Regions from separate parts of the Paraburkholderia sp. JHI2823 genome, predicted to be linked through region 3. Evidence: predicted binding sites of a transcription regulator. Region 3 holds the regulator's gene; each other region holds the start of a gene.
The links. The regulator FliA, encoded in region 3, starts transcription of late flagellar genes. The targets are predictions, from matches to a motif close to CTAAAGTTTNNNNNNNNNNNGCCGNTA.
Positions count from the first base shown of each region.

Region 1: the regulator FliA is predicted to act here: its motif matches at 1,532-1,558, upstream of VSR34_RS33655 (flagellin).
Region 2: the regulator FliA is predicted to act here: its motif matches at 2,433-2,459, upstream of motA (flagellar motor stator protein MotA).

Region 1 covers NZ_JAYMRY010000052.1:26,922-31,332, forward strand. Annotated here, with positions in the region: gene VSR34_RS33650 (aldo/keto reductase) at 347-1,288, opposite strand; gene VSR34_RS33655 (flagellin) at 1,650-2,822, shown strand; gene fliD (flagellar filament capping protein FliD) at 2,966-4,411, shown strand, end outside.
Region 2 covers NZ_JAYMRY010000052.1:16,379-20,789, reverse strand. Annotated here, with positions in the region: gene VSR34_RS33605 (glycosyltransferase family 4 protein) at 1-642, opposite strand, end outside; gene flhD (flagellar transcriptional regulator FlhD) at 1,218-1,535, shown strand; gene flhC (flagellar transcriptional regulator FlhC) at 1,634-2,176, shown strand; gene motA (flagellar motor stator protein MotA) at 2,520-3,380, shown strand; gene motB (flagellar motor protein MotB) at 3,391-4,411, shown strand, end outside.
Region 3 covers NZ_JAYMRY010000030.1:94,651-99,061, forward strand. Annotated here, with positions in the region: gene flgM (flagellar biosynthesis anti-sigma factor FlgM) at 1-178, shown strand, start outside; gene VSR34_RS26945 (flagellar protein FlgN) at 228-671, shown strand; gene VSR34_RS26950 (RNA polymerase sigma factor FliA) at 837-1,568, opposite strand; partial or broken gene VSR34_RS26955 (MinD/ParA family protein) at 1,993-2,775, opposite strand; gene flhF (flagellar biosynthesis protein FlhF) at 2,768-4,411, opposite strand, start outside.

The sequences.
Region 1 (4,411 bases), on a different contig from region 3:
CTCCGGTCGTTCGCCACGCTGGGGCTGAACGAGAGGCAAGGCGGCCACGGAGGCCGGAAAAGAGAAGTAGGGGGTTCACAGCGGAACGCGATCAGGTTGACCTTGCTGCAACACACCTGACCGCCGGTTTGCGGCCGCCAACAGTAACGAACACGGCAACAAAACAGGCAAAGATCTCAATTCACTCTCAATGATATCAGGAAAAAATCCGCCAAGCCATACTTTCTTGATTCTACTCAGTGACTTGCGCGGCGGGCCGCGGCCTGCGCGCCCGCCTTGTCGCCGCACTGTCGCTTAGGACACCTGGATGAATCGCGCTTTCGCGCCTGTCCGGCGAGGCCCGCCCTCAGGCGCTCGCGTCGTTTAGCGCCTGTATGTCGGCTGGATCGAGCTTCAGCCGCACAGCCGCCGCGAGACTCTCCAGTTGGTCGAGCGAAGTCGCGCTTGCGATCGGTGCCGTGATGCTCGGGCGCGCGATCAACCAGGCGAGCGCCACCGCGGCGAGCGAACTGCCGTGGCGCTCGGCCACGTAGTCGAGGGCCGCGAGAATGCGAATGCCGCGATGATCGAGGTACTTTTCCACGCGCGAACCGCGCGCGCTCTTCGAAAGATCCTCCCGCGACCGGTACTTGCCCGAAAGAAAGCCGCTCGCCAGGCTGTAATAGGGCACGACCGCGAGCCTCTGGGCCATCGCGACCGGCTCGATATCGGCCTCGTAGGGTGCGCGGTCGTACAGGTTGTACTCGGGTTGGATGATCTGATACGCGGGCAACCCCGACCGCTTCGCAACCGCCAGCGCTTCTTCGATGCGCGCGCCCGTGTAATTCGACGCGCCGATCACCCGCACCTTGCCGGCCTCGATCAGGCGCTGGTACGCACCGAGCGTTTCCTCGAGCGGCACCTTCTGGTCGTCTTCGTGCGAGAAGTAGACGTCGATGTAATCGGTCTGCAGGCGGCGCAGCGAATCTTCCACGGCGGCCGCGATGTTTGCGGCGGACAGGCCGGGACGGCGCGAGTCCTTCGCGACCTTCGTTGCGATCACCACCTTGTCGCGCTTGCCGCTCTTCGCGATCCACTTGCCGATGATCGTCTCGGATTCGCCTCCGTGGTTGCCGGGCACCCAGGCGGAGTAGACATCCGCCGTATCGATGAAGTTCAGGCCGGCGTCGGTGAAGGCGTCGAGGATCGAGAACGAGGTGGCTTCATCGGCGGTCCAGCCGAAGACGTTGCCGCCGAACATGAGCGGGGCGACCTGCAATGACGAAGTGCCGATCCTGCGCAGTTCCATGGGACCTCCTGTAAAGGGCGAGCGGGAACCGTTGAGGATACGCCGCCGCGCGCCGGGATGCAGCGGGCCATACGGACCGCCGTGCGCGCCGGCCGAGGTGCACCGCTAAACCGCAAGCACGGGCTGCCGTAAACACGCTTGCAAACGGCATTACGCAGTCGCAGGTGCAAGAAAGGCGGGGAGCATTCTGCGGGGGGCGTTTTATGCACCGCGCAAATGAGGTCTCGATTGTTGGTGCGTCCCCTCAAGTTTTTTTTACCGACGCCGACAACCTTCACTGAGGCGGCCAGCAATGAAAGATTGCTTCCGCCGCGGCCATAGTGGCTTGTAACGGGCTCACAGCCCGCTTAGGAGAATTTCCATGCTCGGAATCAACAGCAACATCAACTCGCTCGTCGCGCAACAGAACCTGACGGGCTCGGGTAGCGCGCTGTCGCAAGCGATCACGCGTCTGTCGTCGGGTAAGCGCATCAACAGCGCAGCTGACGATGCGGCAGGCCTCGCGATCTCGAACATCATGCAGACCCAGATCAACGGTCTGAACCAGGGTGTGTCGAACTCGAACGATGGCGTTTCGCTGGTCCAGACGGCATCGAGCGGTCTGTCGTCGCTGACGAACAGCCTGCAGCGTATCCGCCAGCTCGCCACGCAAGCGGCCAACGGCTCGATGACCAGCAACGACCGCGCAGCACTGCAGCAGGAAGTCAGCCAGCAAGTTTCGGAAATCAACCGTGTCGCATCGCAAACGACGTACAACGGCATGAACGTGCTGAACGGCACGCTCGGCACGGTGTCGTTCCAGGTTGGCGCGAACGTCGGCCAGACGATCAGCCTGAACCTCACGCAAAACATGTCGGCGGCTTCGATCGGTAGCGGCGTGCCGCAAGCTGGCAACACGGTCGGCACGTTCACGGGCCTGACCCTGGATTCGACGGGCGCTTCGGTCGCCGCCTCGGCAGCAACCGTCACGTCGATCAATGTGGTCTCCGACGGCAGCGGCGGCTACACCTTCACGGACCAGAACAACCAGGCACTGAGCAACGGCGCGGTCACCACGCTGTTCACCGCCACGGGCGCCGCCAGCACGAACGGCAACGGCTTCCAGGGTTCGGGCACGGCGGTCACGCTCACGGCCGCCACCGTCATCACGGACGCGGGCTCGGCAGGTTCCGCCGCTGCGACCGCTATGGAGGCTCAGGTCAACGCCTACAACGTGCCGACGACGGTTGCAAGCGTCGACATCAGCACGGCAAGCGGCGCCAGCATGGCCATGGAGTCGATCGACAACGCGCTGACTACGCTGAACAACCTGCAAGCAACGCTTGGCGCAGCGCAAAACCGCTTCACGGCAATCGGCACGACGCAGCAAGCTCAGTCGACCGACCTGTCGACCGCACAGTCGTCGATCCAGGACGCCAACTTCGCGGCAGAAACGGCGAACCTGAGCAAGGCGCAAGTGCTGCAGCAAGCCGGTATCTCGGTGCTCGCACAAGCGAACTCGCAACCGCAGCAGATCCTGAAGCTCCTGCAGTAACAAGCTTCAGTAGCCAGGCGTTGCGTGCCCGGCCGCCATACCCGGCGCACGCAATGCAAGCCAATCGGGAGGAGCGCCTCCCGATTGGCGTTTTCCAGACCTGAACCGATTCACACTGCAACGCCGACGCACGGAGCCCCTTCATGTCCACCGTAACCAGTTCGACAGCCAGCACGATCGCGAGTACCGTTGCAGCCCAAACCGCCGCGAGCAACGCCGCTCTGCAGCAAGCTGCCCAGTCGATCGTCAGCGGCTCGACGGGCAACTCGTCGATGGATGTGACCTCCCTCGTCACGGCGCTCGTCAACGCCAAGATCGCCGGCCAGGCCGCCACGATCAGCGCTCAGCAGACCCAGGACAACACGGAAATTTCCGCGTACGGCGCGCTCTCCGCCGCACTTTCCGCGCTTCAGGCAGGCCTCGCGCCGCTCTCCAACGGCACGACCCTCAACGCCTACACGGCGACGACCAGCGGCACCGGCATTACGGCCACCGCAGGCAGCGGCGCAGCGGCAGGGTCGTATTCCCTTGACGTGAAGCAGATAGCGCAAGCCCAGGTGCTGACCTCGACGGGCTTCACCGCAACCCAGGCGCTCGCTTCGGGCTCCTCAACGATGACGCTGACCGTCAACGGCGCGAGCACCACCATCTCGCTCAACAGCACGAATAGCACCGTTGCTGGCATCGCATCGGCGATCAATTCGGCCACCAACAATCCCGGTGTGACCGCAACGGTCGTCAATGGCGCCGATGGTGCGCACCTCGTGCTGCACTCGACCTCGACCGGTTCGGCGAACGGCATCAGCATCGCGATCAGCGACTCGAATTCCGGCGACGCGTTGAACAGCCTGGCCGTGACGACGACGGCGGGCACGGCGATCACGAGCGCGAGCGCGACGTCTGCCAACCTCGCCGCGAACCAGTCGACGATCTCCAGCACGACCACGTGGACACAGTCCACGGCCGCTCAGGACGCCTATTTCACGATCGACGGCACGGGCGCCACCAGCTCGAACAACACCGTGACCTCCGCCTTGTCGGGTGTCACGCTGAACCTCACGGCAGCGGCCGTCGATACGTCGACCACGGGTAGCGGCGCACAAACGCTCACGGTCGCGCAGAACACGAGCGCCGAATCGTCAGCCATCAACAATTTCGTCACGCTGTACAACACGCTGGTGACGACGATGGCCGCGCTCACCTCGTTCAGCTCGACTTCAAAGTCGCAGGGCGTGCTGCTCGGCGACTCCACGCTGAACCTGATCCAGAATCAGCTCGCCACGATCGTGGCAACGGGCGTGAAGAGCGGCAACACCACGACGAGCCTCGCGGCGATCGGCATCACGCTGAATTCGGACGGCTCGCTCGCGGTCGATAACACCACGCTGAGCACCGCACTGCAGAATAATCAGTCGACCGTAGCCGCACTGTTCAATTCGACCAACGGCATTGCCGCGCAGTTGAACACGAACATTACGAGCTACACGTCCAGCACGGGCGTCATCACGACGCGTACCAACGCGATCAACACCGATCTGACGAACCTCTCGACACAGAAGTCGAATCTCGCCAACTATCAGACGCAGCTC
Region 2 (4,411 bases), on a different contig from region 3:
GTAGTCCTGGTCGGCCTTGTCGACCTTCGCGGCGATTTTCAGCGGCAGGCCCGAGAGCGCGGCGATCCTGATCGCCGTGTCCACGCGCTTTTCCGGGCAGATCCGGCCAAGGAACGCCAGGTACTCGGGCTTGCGGTCGGCTTGCGGGGTGAGCAGGTCCTGTGGCAGGCCGTGATAGATCGTGTTCTGCCATGCGGCGTGCGGCAGGGGCTGGCGCTGCGAATCCGAAATCGAGATCACGGGTGCGGTAGGGAACTGCTCGAACACCGGCTGCAGTTCGGGAAGATCGAGGCGGCCATGCAGCGTCGTGACGAACGGCGTGTCCATGTTCGAGAAGAGCGGGAACGGCAGATAGTCGAGGTGAAAATGCAGCACGTCGAACTCGTGTGCGACGCGGCGCACGCGCTCGAGCAGCACCATATGAGGCGCGAGGGCGTCGCGAATCGTCGGGTCGAGGCGCAGGGCCCGCGGCCAGGCGGCATCGAGTTTGGCGGACGTGACTGAATCGCCGCTCGCGAACAGCGTCACCTCGTGGCCCAGCTCGACCAGCGCTTCGGTCAGATACGAGACGACCCGCTCTGTCCCGCCATAAAGCTTCGGCGGGACCGCTTCATAAAGTGGCGCAATTTGTGCGATTCGCATTGTTCGATCTCCTGGGCAAAAGGCCGCGTGCAACGAATGCGAGTGATGCGGCACTGCGGCGGAATTGCGGGTTTCGGGTTATCCCTGACTCGATTATGGTCATGCCGCCCGGCCTGATACACGCGGTTTTGCAAACGCTTAATGTTGTTACAGCGGGAAACAGCGGGTGTAAAAGGGCATTGCAAAACGTGACGCGCCATGGGCGCACCCCGCAAGGCTCATGCCCGAAGCGGCCGTCCGCGCTCGCGAGCGAAGGGCGCAGGCGCGCGAATGTGACGCGCCAATGAAAGGCGTATCATCCGCGCATCTTTCGAGCGGCCCTATGCGGCTGACATGGCGCGCGCCCCTTCCCGCCGCCGCTCCGCTCTCGTTGTCAGAGAAATTCCTACACGCTTGCGAAACTTTTTCCCGCAACGCGTCGCGGCATCCGTCCGATTTCTATTTGTTCGCGCCCCGGCCACAATGCGATCACGACCATAAACAGGCCGTTCGGCTGCGTTTGTACTGCGGCCGAACGAGCAAACGTTTTCCATAGGCGGACTGACCAGCCGCCGCGTTTTGATTCGGGGGAATCCATGAGCGCGACGACGCACAGCGACATGCTCAATGAGATCAAGGAAGTGAACCTGTCGTACCTGTTGCTCGCGCAACGTCTCTTGCGCGAAGACAGGCCGACGGGGATGTTCCGCATGGGCATTTCGGAGCAGTCCGCCGAGGTGCTTGCCAACCTCTCTTTCGCACAGACCGTACGCCTTGCCGCATCGAACCAGCTGCTTTGCCGCTTCCGGTTCGACGACCACGCCATTCTCAGCGCGCTCGCCGACAAGGGCAAAACCGCGCTGACCCACTCGGCGATCATCATGGCGGGCCAGGACGTCGAGCAAATCGGCTGAACCTGCCCGCGCCGCCGCGCGCGGCAGCATTGCAACGGACGTCCCGAGGGGCGCGCCGGCGGCGATGTGCATTCCTTTGCGGCTTCCAACGGGTGTCTATGGCGACAAAGAGTGTGGTGCGGGAGGTAAAGGAGATCGCGCTGGCGATCGAACTCATCGAACTGGGGGCGCGGCTGCAACTGCTCGAGGCGGAGACCTCGCTCTCGCGCGACCGGCTCATCCGGCTTTACAAGGAAGTGAAGGGCGAGTCGCCACCGAAGGGCATGCTGCCGTTCTCGACCGACTGGTTCATGACCTGGCAGCCCAACGTTCATTCCTCGCTGTTCTACAACACGTTCGTGTTCATGTGCCGCCATGCGCGCTGCGAGCCGATTCACGCCATCGTGAAGAGCTACCGTCTCTATCTCGAGCACCTGCGGGTGCACGACGAGACGCCCGCTTTGAGCCTCACGCGTGCCTGGACGCTCGTGCGCTACTTCACCTCGGGCCTCCTGCAGATGACACCCTGCACCCGCTGCGGCGGCCACTATGTGGCCCACGCGCACGACCCGCAGCGCGGTTTCGTCTGTGGACTGTGCCAGCCGCCTTCTCGGGCGGGCCGCACGCGCCGCAGCGCGCTCGCGTCGGGGATCGCCGCTTGACGCGAGCCCCCGGGGGCCGTCGGGGGCGCGCACCCGGATAAACCCGGCCCAGCCCCGGATGCGGCGCGGCGTCGCGCCGCCCGCAAGCGGGAAACGGCACCGCGCAGGTGCCCGGCGGGACCCAGAAAAAGCCCGTAGAGCCTTATCGGGCAGGGGTTTGAAATCAGGCCCCAGATTCCTGCTGCACGTCGGCCGGCGGCAGGCGACCCGCGTCCGGCGAGCGGACGCTCCAAGGCCGCTTCGCGGCCATCCCATCCCAAAGTTTTTCGCGCCGTTGCCGTAAACCCAGCTAAGGGCGCGGGCCGACGGCGGTTCGCGGCGCATTTCTAGTGAGGACCCCGCTGTGCTGATCATCGTTGGAACACTCGTGACGATCTTTTGCGTCTTCGGCGGCTATGCGCTCGAGGGTGGCCATCTGGGCGCCCTGATGCAGCCGATGGAGTTGCTCATGATCGGCGGTGCTGGCGTCGGCGCGTTCATCCTCGGCAACGGCATCAAGACCATCAAGGCCACGCTGCGCGTCCTCCCGACGCTCTTCAAGGGCGCCAAGTACAACAAGGACGTGTACATGGAGCTGCTCGCGCTGCTCTATGTCCTGCTCGCGAAGGCGCGCAAGGAAGGCACGCTCACGCTCGAAGCCGATATCGACGATCCGCAGAAGAGCCCGATCTTCACGCAGTACCCCAAGATCCTGGCCGATCACCACATCGTCGAATTCCTCACCGACTACCTGCGGCTCATGGTGGGCGGCAACATGAATGCTTTCGAAATCGAAAGTCTTATGGACGAGGAAATCGAAACGCACCACGCCGAAGGCGAAGCGCCCGCGCATGCGCTCGCGAAGGTGGGCGACGCCATGCCGGCGTTCGGTATCGTCGCGGCGGTCATGGGCGTGGTGCACACCATGGCTTCGGCCGACAAGCCGCCCGCGATCCTCGGCGAGATGATCGCCCAGGCGCTGGTGGGCACGTTCCTCGGCATTCTGCTTTCGTACGGCCTCATCGGCCCGCTCTCGAGCCTCGCCGAGCAGCGCGTGACCGAGTCGACCAAGATGTTCCAGTGCATCAAGGTGACGATCCTCGCGAGCCTGAACGGCTACGCGCCGGCCATCGCCGTGGAGTTCGGCCGCAAGGTGCTGTTCTCGACCGAGCGTCCGTCGTTCACGGAGCTCGAAGAGCACGTGCGCCGCGTGAAGGCGAAGTAAGGAACGGGCCATGAGCAACAACAAGGACCGCGCGATCGTCGTCAAGCGTGCAGCGCCGAAGAAGGGCGGCCACCACGGCGGCGCCTGGAAGCTCGCCTACGCGGACTTCATGACCGCGATGATGGCGTTCTTCCTGCTGATGTGGCTGCTGTCGTCGGCGTCGACGGTGCAGCTGCGCGGCATTGCCGACTACTTCAACCAGCCGCTCAAGATCACGCTGTGGGGCGGCGATCGCAGCGCCGAAGACTCGAGCATCCTCAAGGGCGGCGGACGCGACATCTCGTCGCAGGATCAGGGCGTCACGCGCCGCACCGACGGCGCGAGCGAGCGCTCGCAGCGCGAGCAGTCGAAGCACAACGACGACGACGCGTCGAAGCAGCTCGAAGGCTCGCTCGAACGCAAGGAGCAGGTGCGCCTGCACGACCTGCAGGTGAAGCTGATGGCGGCGATCGAGGCGAACCCGGTGCTGCGCCAGTTCAAGCAGCAGATCCGCATCGACTCCACGCTGCAGGGGCTGCGCATCGAGATCGTCGACTCGCAGAAGCGCCCGATGTTCGCCACGGCGCGCGACGTGGTCGAGCCGTACATGCGCGACATCCTGCAGGCGATCGGGAAGACGCTGAACGACGTGCCCAACCGCATCGTCGTGCAGGGCCACACCGATGCCGTGCCCTACGCGGGCGGCGACAAAGGCTATAGCAACTGGGAGCTTTCCGCCGACCGCGCGAACGCCTCGCGCCGCGAGCTGATCGCGGGCGGCATGGACGAGTCGAAGGTGATGCGCGTGCTCGGTCTCGCTTCGACGCAGAACCTGAACAAGGCCGACCCGCTCGATCCGGAGAACCGCCGCATCAGCATCATCGTGTTGAACAGGAAGTCCGAAGACGCGCTCATGCACGACGACTCGACCACGACCACGCTCTCCGACGACGCGGCAGGGTCGGGCAAGAGCCTGCCCGTGCTCGCGCCGGAGGCCATGCCGGGCAAGATGGCGCCGGTGGCGATCGCGCCGAACGTGGCGCCGAAGGTGG
Region 3 (4,411 bases):
TCTCTCGTCGACGCTGCGTTCGCTCGCGGCGAGCGGTGCCGCCGACATCGACATGGCCCACGTTCAGTCGATCAAGGATGCGATCCGCAACGGCACGCTGCAGATCGACTCCGGCAAGATCGCCGACGGCGTGATCCAGACCGCGCGCGACCTCCTGAAGCCGACGTCGCTCAACTGATGTTCGACGCACGAGCGCTGCACAAACACTGTTTTCCGGGTGCCTCGCAATGAAAGATGCCTTGTTGGCCACACTGATCGACGAACACGCCGCCGTTGAAGCGTTCGCGTCGCTGCTCGCCTGCGAAGAGAAGGCGCTCGTGTCGGCAGACGGCATGGACACGCTGCCGCAGATCGTCGAGCAGAAGACGACGCTCACGCAGCGTCTCGCGGGTCTCGAAAAGGCGCGCGACGCGCAACTCGCCGGCCTCGGTCTGCCCGGCGGACGCAAGGGCATCGAGATGGCCTGCGACGGCGACACGCGTCTCGCGAGCCAGTGGGCGCTGCTCAAGGGCGCGACCGAGCGCGCGCGCCGCAGGAACCTCACGATCGGCATGATGATCCGCACGCGCATGGAGCATAACCGCCGCGCGCTCGCGATCCTGCGCGGCGACACGGGCAACGGCGCAATGCTGTACGGTCCCGACGGGCGGCTGCCGGCGTTCGGGCTGTAGGCGCTCGCGCGGTTCGTTTGTCGATGTGAAAAAGCCGAAGCGGCCGTGCTTCGGCTTTTTCGTTTCTGCTGTCGAACGCGCCAACAAAAAAGCCGGTGGCTCGCGCACACCGGCTCTTTCACTGCACTGCACCCCGCGCTGATATGCACGCCTCCCCTACTGGCCTCAATTCTCCGTGCCCGCCCACGACATCTCACGCAGCCGCGTGCGCAAGCGCGCCACCGCCTGGCTGTGCAGCTGGCACACGCGCGACTCGCTCACCTCCATCACCGCGCCGATCTCGCGCAGGTTCATGCCGCGCTCGTAGTAGAGCGACATGAGAAGCTTCTCGCGCTCGGGCAGCCGGTCGATCGCCTCGACGAGCGCGCCGCGCAGACTGTCGTCGAGCAGCGCCGAAAGCGGGTCCGAATGATCGACGCAGTAGCGGTCGAGGAACGGCTCGTCTTCGGCGGAGCGGTCAAAGTCTTCGTAGTAAATGAGCTGGCTGCCGTGCAGATCCTGCAGCATCGACTGGTACTCGTCGAGCGGCATCTGCAGGTGCTCGGCGATCTCCGTTTCGCTCGCCGAGCGGCCAAGCCGCTGCTCCACCTTGTGCACCGCGCTCTCCACTTCACGCGACGTGCGGCGCAGGCTGCGCGGCAGCCAGTCGTTGCTGCGCAACTCGTCGAGCATCGCGCCGCGAATGCGCTGGCTCGCGTAGGTCTCGAACTGCGCGCCCTGATCTTCCTTGTAGCGGTTCGCCGCGTCGAGCAGGCCGATCATGCCCGCCTGGATCAGGTCGTCGAGGTCCACGCTCGCCGGCATCTTGGCCACGAGCTGCAAGCCGAGCCGTCTTACGAGCGGCGCGTATTTCGCCAGCACGTCGGCCTGCGAAATCTTTCCTTGAGCGTTGTACATCGTGCTCTCCACTTCTCATCTCCCTTGCGGCAACGTCGTGCGCACGTCAGACGTGCCGCGGCGACGGCCGCTGTGCGGGCGCGTCGGCCCGCCAGCCCACGTGGGCCGCGGACGCAGATGTCGCGTCGGGTGCGGAATGCACACCCGTCACGGCCGCCGCGAACGAATCGGCGTTCGCGGCGAGCGTGCTGTGTGCGGTGTGTCCTGCGTTTGCCTCGGCTGCCGCGTGCGGCGCGCCGTCCAGATCCCCGGCGTCATGCAGCGCATGCGCCGCGAGGGCTTGCAGTCTTGCTCCGTCCTGCTGGTCGACGAGCGTTTCGCCCACCGCTTCGCCCACCGTTTCGCGGTCGTACCAGCGACGCGCGTCCGCGCTCGCGAACGCGGCGTTGGCGCGCGCCGTAGCCGGCGAACATGCCGACACGGCAGGTCGCATCGGCCAGTGCGGCAGCTCGGAAGCCACGTGCCGGAAGTCGCGCGCAGCGGCCGTCGAAGGAAACGCATCGACGATGCAGCGCGCGAGCTTGAGCGCCTGCGCCATGTGCTGATCGGCGGCGACGCAGCCGGCGCTCTCGAGCGACACGCTCAGGTAGCGCCCCGCCACGCCCGCGAGATTCTCGATCGCGGCGTGCGCGTCGCTCGCGTTCGCCACGTGGGTCGCGAGCACGCGGAACTGCGCGATCGCATGCGCGAAGTGCAGCCGTTTCATGCACGCGTAGGCGTCGGTGATCGCCTGCGCGCCGATGCGCATCACGATCAGCACGTCGTGCGCGTGCATCGCGAGCGGCGAGAGGGCGCCTTCGGCGTCGAGCTGCGCGTCGATCAGCACGATGTCGGCGGGTCCGGAAATCACCTTGCGCAGCTGAGCGCTCGTGTACTGGGCGCGGTTGTCACGCGATGCAGCGAGCACGCCGAAGCCGAGCGCGTGACGGCCGACGGCCTCTTCGAGCGTGAGCTCGCCGCGCATCACCGCGGCGAAATTGCCCGCGCCGCGCACGCCGCCCAAGAGCGAGCACACCGAGCGCGGCCCGAGGCACTCGTCGATCACGAGCACATCCTTGCCCTGCGCGGTGAGCGCCGCCGCGAGATTGACCACGGCGGTCGTGCGCCCGGGCGAGCCCGAGCCGCCCGTCACCGCGACCACGCGCGAGCCTTCGCGCGCCAGCAGACGTCGCAGCCCTTCGGCCTGATCGATCACAAACTTATCCAAACCGTACCTCGGGAGCCTGCGAGCCCGAACGAATCGACAACGCAGAGAGGAGCGCCGGGATGTCGTCCTCGTGCGGCACGAACGGCGAGCGGTCGCGCGGAATGCAAAAGGCGCTGCGAATCAGGAAACGCCGCGTCGCCACGTAAAGGTTTTCGGGCACTTTCTGGCCCGTCGAGACGTAATGCACGGGCAGCTTGTAGCGCAGCACGGTGTCGAGCGCGCTGCCGAGGTTGGTCGCCTCGTCGAGCTTGGTGAGAATGCAGCCCGTGAGCGGCGCGTTTTCCGGGCCGCTCTGGTAGGCCTGCACGACTTCGTTGAGCGTGTCGCCGTGGTTCGTGGCCGAGAGCAGCAAGAGACGCTGCACGGGGCGCCCCGCGCCGCACAGCATGGCGATCTGGTCGGCCACGGCGCGGTCGCGCTGGCTCATGCCGATCGTGTCGATCAGCACGATGTGCTTGTTCTTGAGTTCGGTGAGCGCGAGCTGGAGGTCCGCGCCGTCGCGCACGGCGTGCACCGAAACGCCGAGGATCTTGCCGAAGATGCGCAGCTGCTCGTGGCCGCCGATACGGTAGCTGTCGGTGGTGAGCAGCGCGACCTTGCTCGCGCCGAAGCGCATCACGCAGCGCGCGGCGAGCTTCGCAGTGGTCGTGGTCTTGCCGACGCCCGTCGGGCCCATCAGCGCGAACACGCCGCCGCGCTCCATGAGCGCTTCTTCGTTTTCGAGCACGGGCAGGTTCGATTCGAGCACCGACTGGAGCCACTCCATGCCGGCCTCTTCGCTCTCCACCTCGGGCAGGCGGTCGATCACCATCTTCACGAGCTGCGCGGAGAAGCCGGCGGCGAAAAGCTGCTTGGTGAGTGCGCCCTGCACGGGGTTGCGACGCTGGCGCTCGCCCCACATCAGACCGGCGAACTGCTCTTCCATCATGCCGCGCATCGAGGCGAGCTCGTTCATCACGGTTTCGTTGACGACCTGCTCGATGCGCGCGCGGATCGCTTCGCTCACGTTTTGCGCCACATTCGCGCCGCCTTCGGCCGCGCCCTGCGTCGTGCGGTTGCCGGGCGTGGGCGCCGGGCCGGCGGCGTCCGGGCTGTGGCCCAGGCGCTGCGCGGCGCGGCGCGCGGCGACATGCGCAGCTTCGAGCGCCCAGTCGGGCGTGGTCGCGTCGACGTCGGGCGGCAACACAGGATCGGCGATATTGCCGAGGCCCCTCGCGGCCGCTGACGCGGGCGTCATGCCCGGGTCGCGCACACCGTTCTGCTGATTCGCAATGCGGCGAGCGTGGTCGATCAGCCAGGGATTGGATTCGGCCATCGTGCGCGGGGCGTCGCTCGTGTACTGGGAAGCGGCCTCTTCGAGCCGCGACGCGGCTTCGCGCGCGAAGGCCGGCCCAGCGGAGGCGGCGGGGTTGGCCACCGGGTTCGCGAGCGGCGCGAAGGCCGGCTTGGCGAGCTGCTCGGTCGCGGCCTGCAGCGCCTTTTGCAGCGGCGTGTGCTGATTCGGCATGCCCGCCTGCGTCTGCGGCAGCGGCGATTGCGCCGCCTGCGGGGCCGCCCCGGCGCGCGAGCCGGCGGAGCCGGACGAAAGCGCGGAACCGGCCTGGGCATCCTGGCCGAGCGAGACCGCGGCGTCGTT